2 regions of the Oceanobacillus alkalisoli genome follow, and region 2 is predicted to be linked to the other one. Evidence: riboswitches for the same ligand, from Rfam matches in the RefSeq annotation. Region 2 holds a riboswitch; the other holds the start of a gene.
What was found. Region 2 has a riboswitch for lysine ahead of L3V42_RS09780 (Na+/H+ antiporter NhaC family protein). Riboswitches for the same ligand answer to the same signal wherever they lie in the genome.

Region 1: it holds a riboswitch for lysine, as region 2 does, so the genes downstream of both, dapA (4-hydroxy-tetrahydrodipicolinate synthase) here and L3V42_RS09780 (Na+/H+ antiporter NhaC family protein) in region 2, are expected to answer to the same signal.

What each region holds. Positions count from the first base shown of each region.
Region 1 is NZ_JAKNRA010000022.1:9,769-15,573, forward strand. Features, by position in the region: gene uraA (uracil permease) at 1-281, shown strand, start outside; gene L3V42_RS17085 (ornithine--oxo-acid transaminase) at 434-1,633, shown strand; gene rocF (arginase) at 1,943-2,842, shown strand; lysine riboswitch at 2,970-3,151, shown strand; gene dapA (4-hydroxy-tetrahydrodipicolinate synthase) at 3,246-4,136, shown strand; gene L3V42_RS18415 (3D domain-containing protein) at 4,313-5,584, shown strand; gene L3V42_RS17105 (SPFH domain-containing protein) at 5,631-5,805, opposite strand, start outside.
Region 2 is NZ_JAKNRA010000006.1:88,727-94,531, forward strand. Features, by position in the region: gene L3V42_RS09775 (sodium-dependent transporter) at 1-1,165, opposite strand, end outside; gene L3V42_RS09780 (Na+/H+ antiporter NhaC family protein) at 1,385-2,938, opposite strand; lysine riboswitch at 3,073-3,248, opposite strand; gene yunB (sporulation protein YunB) at 3,291-4,070, opposite strand; gene L3V42_RS09790 (YunC family protein) at 4,129-4,437, opposite strand; gene L3V42_RS09795 (bifunctional metallophosphatase/5'-nucleotidase) at 4,507-5,805, opposite strand, start outside.

The sequences.
Region 1 (5,805 bases), on a different contig from region 2:
TAATATCATCCATTCCGACCCCGGTGATGGGCGGTATTTCCTTACTGCTCTTTGGAATCATCGCAGTTAGTGGATTAAGAATGCTCGTTGAAGCACAAATTGATTATAATAATTCACAGAACCTTATTTTAACATGTGTTGTGCTTGGAATTGGAATCAGTGGAGCAAGTATCGATATCGGTTCAGTTGCACTCACAGGCATGGGGCTTGCAACAATCGTCGCGATTATCATAAGCATCTTTTTCAGACTGCTCGATTTATTAAAATTATCTAATGAATAAAGTTGGTCACGCATGAACCTGTAACTCCCCACCGAATGAAGCTTCACTTTATGAAGTCAGAATTATGATGTTCTGACTTCTTTTTCTATGTTATAATCAAACAAATCGATATTTTAACTGAAGTATGAAAATACATAAGGGGGCAGCTCGTTATGACGGTAAAAACAACGGATCGTATTATTTCACAAACAGAGCAGTATGGTGCAAATAACTACCATCCACTCCCAATTGTGATTTCTGAAGCGGAAGGGGTATGGGTGAAAGACCCGGAAGGCAATGAGTATATGGATATGCTGAGTGCATATTCCGCTCTGAACCAAGGGCATCGCCATCCGAAAATTATCCAGGCGTTAAAGGATCAGGCAGATCGAGTTACACTGACTTCCCGAGCATTTCATAACGATATTCTTGGCAGGTTAACAGAACGAATTGCAAAATTAACTGCCAAGGATAAAGTGTTACCGATGAATACCGGAGTGGAGGCAGTTGAAACTGCAATCAAGGCTGCACGACGCTGGGCTTATGAAGTAAAAGGTGTAAAGGATAACCATGCAGAGATTATCGCTGCAAAAGGGAATTTCCATGGCCGTTCGATCAATTCCATTTCTTTATCCAATGATGCAACAGCAACGAAAAACTTTGGACCATTTGTGCCAGGGATTGTGAAAGTTGCTTTTGGAGACGTGGAAGCTATTCGTAAAGCAATTACACCGAACACCGCTGGAATTATCGTTGAACCAATTCAAGGGGAAGCAGGAATTATTATTCCACCTGAAGGTTATTTACGTGAAATCCGTAAAATTTGTGATGAGAATCATGTATTGTTTATAGCTGATGAAGTACAGACCGGCTTAGCCCGGACAGGGAAGATGTTTGCTTGCGAGTGGGAAGGTGTAGAACCGGATATTTATGTTATGGGTAAAGCACTTGGCGGTGGTGTCATGCCAGTTTCAGCGATTGCAGCCAATAAAGAAATCATGGATGTATTTACACCAGGTTCCCACGGTTCTACATTTGGTGGTAATCCACTTGCTTGTGCGGTTTCCATTGCTTCGATTGATGTCATAGAGGAAGAGGATCTCGTCACGAAATCTCTTGAGCTCGGTAAATATTTTGCCGAGGAATTACGAAAAGTAGATAATCCCGATTTAGTAGAGGTGCGGGCGCGAGGACTCTTTATCGGTGTCGAGTTTAACCATCCAGTTCGGGGATTCTGCGAGACCTTGAAAGAAGAAGGGATTCTCTGTAAGGAGACCCACGAGAATACAATTCGTTTCGCGCCGCCGTTAATAATCACTAAAAAAAACCTGGACTGGGCGCTCGAACGTATTCATAAGGTATTAAGTAAATAAAAGAACTTCAACAGGCTGGAACATAACGAATGTGTGACTGGTTATGTTCCAGTTGTTTTTTTTGAATAATCAATTGACAGAGTGATTAAAAATATGCAAATATATAGTGAAACTGCAATCGGTCGGGGGTTTTCTTCCCTACGACTTAGTTGGACGTACCTTAGGTGTTAACTCACGTTCTTTCCACCTAAACAATCTCGAAGACTCTAAAGTTTTGAGGTGGGAGTTTTACGGACGGTTACACCGGGATAAATGGAAGTATACGAGAATCATTTTTACATATTTAAATGGCAACTGGAGGATTTTCATATGAGAAATATATCAATTATCGGAATGCCGATCGATCTCGGTCAATTACGCCGCGGTGTCGATATGGGTCCTAGTGCGATTCGTTATGCCGGTATCATAGAAAGACTAGAAAACAGAGGATACACGGTTCAAGATTTAGGGGATATCCAGATTGGCAGAGAAAAACTAGAGACAGATCCGGAAACTGGCATCAGAAACTTGGAAGCAGTCTATAAAGCAAGCGAACAGTTGATGACCCAAATTGAGGAAGTCATTCAAAAAGATTCTTTTCCACTTATTTTAGGCGGTGACCATAGTATGGCTATCGGTACATTAGCAGCGGCAGCTAAATCTTATAAAAATCTTGGTCTTATCTGGTATGACGCCCATGGGGATTTGAATACTCCCGAGACGTCTCCATCCGGAAATATCCATGGTATGCCACTTGCTGCATCGTTGGGCTATGGCGAAAAAAAACTTACTGAAATTGGCGGATATTCTCCAAAAGTAAAACCAGAAAATGTTATCATCATCGGTGCGCGTGACTTAGACCCTGGTGAAAAAGAATTTATTAAAGAAAAGGGAATTAAAGTGTATACGATGCATGAGATTGATCGGGTCGGCATGTCTAGGATTATTGAGGATACGAATCAATATTTCGAAGAGCAGGAAGTGGACGGGGTGCATCTTTCTTTTGACCTCGATTCATTAGATCCATTATACGCGCCGGGTGTTGGTACCCCCGTTCCAGGAGGGGTAACATTCCGTGAGGCACATCTTGCTATGGAGATGCTTGCAGAAACTGGAAAAATTACATCTGCTGAATTTGTGGAGGTTAATCCAATTCTTGATGAACGGAATAAAACAGGAACATTGGCAGTTGACCTAATTGGATCGTTATTTGGAGAACGAATTCTGTAAAAGATGCACGGTTAGGATGCGAATCACATAAATATAGCAGTAAAGAGCTGCTGTTTACTTGTTAATTCCAATAATCTTTGTTATAGTAGTGAAAACAATTAAATATCTCTTATTTTATAAACGATAAAGTAAGGATAGAGGTTGCAGTGACCATTATTACATATGTGGAGGGTGAATGAGACCCAGTGAATCATATGGAAAGGGGGAATTGCCGAAGCAGAAGGAAGCTCATTATTTCCGGATGCTGGGTCTGTATCGAATAGGTATAGATCTGTCATATAGGCAACTATATGGGGAGCTATCAAGCGAAAGAACAATCCATCGTTCGACAAGCAATAGCGGCCCAAACCGTTATTGCTTTTTTATTTTTATGGATGGTAAAAAAGAAAGGGATGTGAAATAAATGTATTTTGGAAGATTATTAACAGCAATGGTGACACCTTTTGATGAACACGGAGAAGTAGACTATGGTAGAACGTCGAAGTTAATCGAACATTTACTTGATACAGGTACAGATGGTTTAGTTGTAGCGGGGACAACCGGTGAATCACCGACATTAACGACGACAGAAAAGGTAGAACTATTTAAATACGTAGTGAAAGAAGTAAATGGCAGAGTACCAGTTATTGCCGGAACAGGCTCGAATAATACAAGAGCTTCCATTGAACTGACGAGAGAAGTCGAATCGATTGGGCTTGATGGAATCATGCTTGTCGTACCTTATTATAATAAACCTTCTCAAGAAGGACTATACCAACATTTCAGCCAAATTGCAGCAAGCACATCTTTACCAGTTATGCTTTACAATATTCCAGGAAGATCTTCTGTCAACATGGCTCCTGAAACAATTATCCGCTTATCCCAAATTGAAAATATCGTCTCTGTAAAGGAAGCGAGCGGGGATCTTGATGCAGTATCTAAGATCATTGAAGAAACTGGAGATGACTTCAGCATATATAGTGGAGATGACGGTATGACGTTACCAATCCTCTCCATCGGCGGAACAGGCGTTGTATCTGTTGCAGCTCACGTGATTGGAAAAGATATGCATACAATGGTTCATAACTTCCTTGACGGTAATGTTACAGAAGCCGCTGGAATCCACCGTCGTATCGTACCGGTCGTAAAAGCTCTATTCCAGGCTCCAAGCCCGACACCAGTAAAAGAAGCGTTAAACGAAATCAATGTGCCGGTCGGAAGTGTCCGTCTACCGCTTATTCCGTTATCAGATGAAGAAAAAGCAAACCTCAACCAAACACTAACAAATTTTCAAGCAAACACAGTAGAAAATTAATAGAAACATAGGGTGAAGCTAAGGAGAATTTATTCTTCCTTAGCTTTCGTTTTGTTTCAATCTAACTTTTCCCTGAAATCTAATTGTAATCTTAGTATAATCTTTTTGTTACGATTAGATGTTATACTTCAACCATAGATTGCTAATTAGAAATCTATGGAAATGGGGGAAAAATGTTGAGGAAAAAGATAACAATCGTCACCCTGATAGCTTCTCTACTATTTATCCAAGGGACCTTCAACACACAAGTCCTTGCTGAAGATAAGGATAATCTGGAGGAAATCCAACAAGAAAGAAAAAAAATACATAACGATTTATCAGCACAGGAACAGAAAATTAATGAACTTTATGACGATATGGAAGCATTGAACGAGGAAGTTAGTCGGTTAGATGTCCTTCTCCAAGAGAAAGAGGCAAAAGTGGAGGAAACTACATATGAAATTGAAACAACGAAAGAAGATATTTACACCCTCCAAGAAGAAATCGACAGTCTGAACACAAGTATTGAAGAACGCTTTGATTTGCTGAAATCAAGAGCAGCATCCTACCAAAAATCAGGCGGATTAATTAATTATATTGAAGTGATCTTCGGCTCTCAAAGCTTTGGAGACTTCCTTAGCCGTGTAACTGCAGTCAACCAAGTAATGGATTCGGATGCAGCATTGATGGAGCAACTCGAAGCTGACATGAAGCTTGTTGAAGCACATCAGCATTCAACGCTTGAGAAGCTGAATGAGTTAGATCAAATGTATGAAGAACAAGAGGCAGAACGGGCATTGATAAAGCAGGAAAAAGAGCAACAAGAAACGGCTAAAGCTTCTTTAAATGATAAACGCAAGGAGCTAGTCGCTTATGTTGAACAATTAGAAGGCGAAGATACACGTTTAAAAACAATGGAAGATACAGTGAAGCAAGAAATTGCTGCAGCAGAAGCAGCAGAACGTGAGCGCCAAGAAAAGATTAAAGCAGCAGCTGCTGAGAAAGTGAAGCAGGAAGAGCAAGCCCGAGTAGCAGCAGCTAAAAAGAAAAATGTAGAGAAGAAAGAAGAACAGAAGGAAAGCGAACCGGTTCAGGTGAAAAAAGAAGAACCTGTTGCAGATAAACCAGAAGCGAAACCAACGCCAACACCAACACCGAAATCAGAACCAAGCCAACCGGATAAAAAGTCATTCACCGTAACGGCTACTGCTTATACAGCAGACTGTAACGGTTGCTCTGGTACAACAAGTACAGGAATCGACTTAAAAGCAAATCCAAATGCAAAAGTTATCGCAGTAGACCCAAGCGTCATTCCCCTCGGAAGTATCGTTCATGTAGAGGGATATGGTCATGCGATTGCCGGAGATACAGGAAGTGCAATTCGGGGAAATAAAATAGATGTGTTTGTTCCAACGAAAAAACAAGCAACAAGCTGGGGCGTACGCACGGTGAAAGTAACGATTCAGTAAATAAAAAGGTCGGCATCTAATGTGCCGACCTTTTTTAAGTTTTACTTTACAATTTTTCACCACAGTTCGAACAGAAGTTTGCTCCATCTGTTTTCTGACCGCAATTCGGACAGAAGTTAGGTTTACTTGAATTGCTGGAAGACTCGTTCTGTGCTGCTCGTTGACTTTGTTGCTGCTGTGGCTGTTGTTGTTGATTTTGCTCGGGTTGATTCATTTGTTTC
Region 2 (5,805 bases):
GATTAATGAAGTAATCTACAACGTCGAGGAAGTATAAGCCGCCTTGAGAAGCGAAGAGCAGTGAAATAATCGCTGCTAGCCCTCCACCGAATAGAACAGCTTTTTTACGTGAAAAATTAAATTTATCCACCATTCCTGCAACATAGGTTTCGGTAATCGATAAGAGTGAGGTTAACCCTGCTAAAGTTAAAGAAATAAAAAACAAGAGGCCAAATAGTTCGTTCATGGCTGGAAATTCATTAATGATCGCTGGAAAAGCAACAAACGCAAGGCCAACTCCACCATCAACTACCTCGTCAATCGATACACCAGCCTGGGTAGCCATAAATCCGAGGATACCAAATACACCAATCCCAGCTAATAATTCAAATCCGGAGTTCCCAAACCCAACAATAAATGCATTATTTGTGATGTCAGCTCTTTTAGACAAATAACTAGAATAAGTGATCATAATGGCAAATGCGATGGATAAACTAAAGAAAATTTGTCCGTAAGCTGCGATCCAGACATCCGGAGAAAAGAATTGACTAAAATCAGGTTTAAAAAATGCATCCAATCCGCTTAAAGCTCCTGGCAGCGTGACGGCACGGACAACAATGATAAGAAATACAATAACAAGTGCTGGAATGAAAATTCGATTCGCCAACTCAATACCTTTACTGACTCCACGATATAACAAGAATAAGACAAGCGCCCAAACAATAAGAAGCGGAAATAATACACTTGGAACCATACTCCCTATTTGACCAGGAGTTTCAGCAAGCTTTAAATATTCACCAAATAAGAATCCTCCTGTATCATCCCCCCAGGCTAGAGATAATGAGAAATAGGAGTAAGAGATTGCCCAAGCGATGATGACAGAATAATAAGTTGAAATAATAAATGCAACAAGCACGCCCCACCAACCGATAAACTCTGCTTTCTTATTCATTCTCCGGAACGTTAACGGAGCTGAACCACGGTAGCGATGACCCATCGTGAATTCCATAATGAGAATTGGAATACCCGCAGTTAACAGAGCAAATAAATAAGGGATAAAAAATGCACCACCACCGTTTTCATATGCAACTGCCGGAAACCTCCAAATATTCCCCAAACCAATCGCCGATCCAACTGCAGCTAAAATAAAACCAGCCCTTGTTCCCCATTGTGAACGTGTTTCCATTTTTTTACCCTCCCTTATCCCCGCAAAATGTAATCATGAACATTTCGCGGTTATATTTTTAGTTTTTTCAGATATTTTATAATTTTATTATACTCCCGTCCCATCTCCTTTGTCAAAAAGTATTTTATACACTTATACATATTACGATTGCTATGGTTTTAGACATCTCGACAACAAATAAGCGTATCCTTTATCACGTGAAAAAGGATACGCTTTTTATTAAGCTTCTCTAATTGAATTCTTGCGGTGGATAATCAAGCCAATTAATACAATTGCTCCTAATGTAACGATTAATGGCAGAACGACCATATCGAGTAAACCCATGAGCAGGAATCCTAATACCGATACACCAGCAGCAAGTAATGCATACGGCAGCTGCGTTAAAACGTGATCAATATGATTTGCTCCAGCTCCAGTCGCAGACAAAATCGTTGTGTCCGATATCGGTGAACAATGGTCTCCGAACACAGCACCAGCTAGCACGGCTCCAAGTGTCGGCAGGAGTAAAGCAGGATCAATAACCATCACAACTTCTGCACCAATCGCAAGCATAATCGTAAATGTTCCCCAAGAAGTACCTGTTGCCAGTGCCATTAAGCCAGAAATAATAAAGAATAACACAGGGAGGAACATGGAATTAACATTCGCACCGTGAAGCAGCTCTGCTAAATAAGTCCCCGTTTCAAGGGATGAAATGATTGAGCCGATCATCCATGCGAGAATTAAAATATAGATCGCTGGAAGCATCGATTTCATTCCTTGAATAAAGATATTCCCAATATTCACTTTTGGAGCTTCATGCATCAAATGTAAAACAAGTGCGAGCAAAACAGCTATTGCCCCTCCAATAATGAGAGACAGATTCACATTCGTATTCGCAAACATGGAAAGAAGTGTCACACTGCCCTCTGTTGCGATTGCCCCGGTAATTAACATGGCTGATACAGTCGCTACAACAAGCACAACAATAGGTAATATCAGATGATACACCTTCCCTTTTGGATGAGCCTCAATTGTATCACCTAAGTCACCAGGGACCTTGCTATTATTTGGATCAATCAATTCGCCTGATTTCATGGCGCGCTTTTCATGTACACGCATCTGTCCAATGTCCATTTTTAAATAGGCTACAAGGAAAACGAGTAAGATTGCTGACAATGCATATAAGTTCATCGGAATTATTTTGATAAATGCTTCCATCGGCTGAATACCCGTGATACCATTTGTCGCAAAAATGGAGCCTAACAAACCAATAATAAATGCACCCCAACTTGAAATCGGCGACAGCACAGTCATTGGCGCAGCGGTTGAGTCAATCAAATAGGCTAATTTCGCACGGGATATATTTTGCCGGTCCGTTACTGGTCTTGCGATCTGTCCAACTGCTAAACTCGCAAAGTAATCATCAATAAATATAATAACACCGAGACTTCCGGTCATAATCTTTGCACCTGCACGAGTCTTCACTCGTTTTAACATCCATTCTCCAAAAGCCCGGCTACCACCTGAGCCTTGAAGGAAGGCTGTCATTATTCCTAAAAGCAATAGGAATCCAAGCAAGTATAGATTATCAATATTAAGAGCACCTTCATCAACAAATATTTCATAGAATACGAGCCATACTTCCTGCAAGGAGTCTATAATGTTAAATTCATGTATGAAAAAGGCTCCTAATACAATTCCTACTCCTAAAGAAAGCAAAATTCGTTTTGTCACAATTACTAACACTAACATAACAAGTGCAGGAATCAGAGAATAAAAAGTACCTACCATATCGTTTTTCCTCCATTAAATAAATTTCGCAGCATAGAGTACAAATTGAACGAATGGAAGGCACATATTTTACATAAAAAAACAATGACAGAAAATAACCATCATTGTTCTTCCACAATATACGTTATCCTCCTTCGATCAGTAGTTCTCCATGCAATACAACAGCATGACAGTATGCCCCTTATTCAAAGACATACCAGCAAATAATAAGTTGACGCTTATTACGCTTCGGCAAACAATCCTTTCACTAACAATCATCGTTGTCATTCTCCTGTTGGCTACTCATATTACTTGCACCTCTACCTCACCGATCAAAAAGGCGACTATTCAGTTCTGAAACTACTATACTAGATTATTCCGCGTTCTGCAAGTCACGACCTATCTCATCCCTTGGAACAGCAATCGATGGTCCGCTATTTCCTCCATAAAAATCTGGTACATCCCCGAGTATCGCCCCCCCATCAATATAAATTTCAGCAGTTACCGTTGTCACATCGGAAGTAAACGGGATAATAACTTGCACATCTGCTTCTACTGTCAAATAAAAAGAAATCCATACCCCATTAATCCCGAATTCTGTTTGTTCCCTTGTAATATCCGTTCGTACTGTTCCAATCACTTCCAAGTTAATTGGTATTCTCGGCCCGAGATTAGCTAAAACGGTGTTCCCGGTAACTTGCCCTAAAGGGATTTCCACTAAGGTAGGATCATCCAAAATGCGATCCGCCGCCCCTTCCTCAAACTCGAAAGGTTCCTCGTCCTCATGAAATATCGGATCTCCTCGATTTAAACGGTGAAAATATTCCTCCACCCGATTGGTCGCATTTCGATTTATTTCACCAATTGCCGCTGCATCCGGGGAATAGGCGGCAACATTTCCATTATTATCATATGTAATATTTGCTATATCAGAAAAGTCATAGTCCTCCGTGAAACTAACTGCACGATTAATCGCCCGGGTGGCGAACTCATTCGTCTTTTCCGTTGCAATCTCCATCAATGTCGGCTTAATTCCTTTATCAATGACCATGATGCTGACAAGAATGGATATTGCAAAGATAATCACCGTGAGCAGCAAAATAATTTGCGTTGGAGGTGAGCCAAATTTTCTAGGGATACGTCTCTTTCGCATGTAAAAACCCCCTCACATCATGCGTATGCATCAATATGAGGGGTTAGACTTGCTAATCTTATGAGATGAGAAGGAGAGCTTCTCTTCCTGTCATTCCTTCTCTCCAGCCGTATTCTTTTGAAGCATCTGTAATTTTTTCGAGTGGAGCAGCAAGTAATTGATCAATCGTCCGCACGCCTATTGCTCTCCCAGCAATCACTTCTCTTTCTCGCAGCTTCGGAATCTCATTAAAAATATCCACATCCAGCGCAGCACACATAATATAGCCGACTTCGTTTGAAACCGTGAGTAATGTCGTCTTTGGCAGTTCGACACTTACTGCTGTGAACTGCATTCCTTCAATTTCAATTGGATTAACCGTGATCATCTCCGGAGGCCTCCTTTAGTTACATAATAAAGTATGCAAAAGAAGGCTCCCCTGTCACTGGCATCAATTTCACGCTTGCGGTGTCTTATTCTTAAGCGTATCAAGTAGTAAATCCCGCAAAAACTCAGGTAAGAAATACTGTTTCATTTCAGACTTAGCAATTTCCGGGAGCAATCGCCCGAAAGTAAATGTATCAGCAGTAGCGATGCAATATGTTTTCTCTTTCTCCACGGCTGAGCCATCCTGAAACATAACCCCGGTCACCGCCTCTCTCCCGTTTGCTCTTATCGTTGTTGAAATGGATAAGCCAGAGAAAAGCATTCTGCCAATCACTTTCCCCCTGAAACCGAACCCTTTCAATTGAATCTCCATAAAATCTTTCTGCAAGGAAGCGCGGATCACTTCAATTAACTCATCTCCCCGTAGATGTACGACGACCGGATTGATTGGATGCGGGCAAATCCGATGGATATCACCATAAGTTACCATTCCTTTCGGTAATCCATCCAGTAATAACCCTGCATTTAATAAGGAAGCATCAGCGTCTGTCCATTTGCGGACCGTTTCCGTTAAGTCTTGCATCATTGGCACATCATGAAACCAATCCGTTTCAAATCCCTCTTCTAAATAGACTACCTCTTCCTCCAACACATTACCCGCTTTTGCAGCGAGTTCATCAAGCAATATACTCGTATCCTCATTTTCGGAATAACTGGAAACATCTGTTGTATAAGCCTCTTTATGTGTAAGCTCTCTTTTATCATGATCATAAGTTAAAATCACTTCGCCAACGTACATGCAATGCTTTCCGGCTGCAGTTAAAAGACTGTTGTTCACGTACTCACCCGTCCGTAACAAATGATGGGTATGACCACCAATGATAACATCGATATCCGGAAACTTCCGCGCTATTGCCTCATCTTCACTAAGTCCTAAATGGGATAGAAGGATAATAATATCTGTTTTTTGCTTTAGAGAATCCAGTTGTTTTTCCAATTCTTCAAATGGTGAAGTTAAATGCCAACCAAGCAGTTGATAAAAAGCATTAAACGGGGCAGTTAATCCAATCAGTCCAATTCGCACCCCCGATTCAGTCCGAAGAACCTGCGTATCATGCAACCAATCTGGAGGATGCTCTTCTTTATGTTTCAAATTCGCACAAACTACTTGAAAGTCCGCTTCATCATATAAATGATATAAGTCGTCATGAGAAAGTGTTATTCCTTCGTTATTCCCGAGTGTAACGGCATCATAGCCGACTTCATTCAAAAGCTCCACATTCGCCTTCCCCATAGAAGCTTCTGATATAGGATGAACTCGGTCCATATGGTCACCGATATCAACTAGAAAGTGGGCATCTCCTCGGGT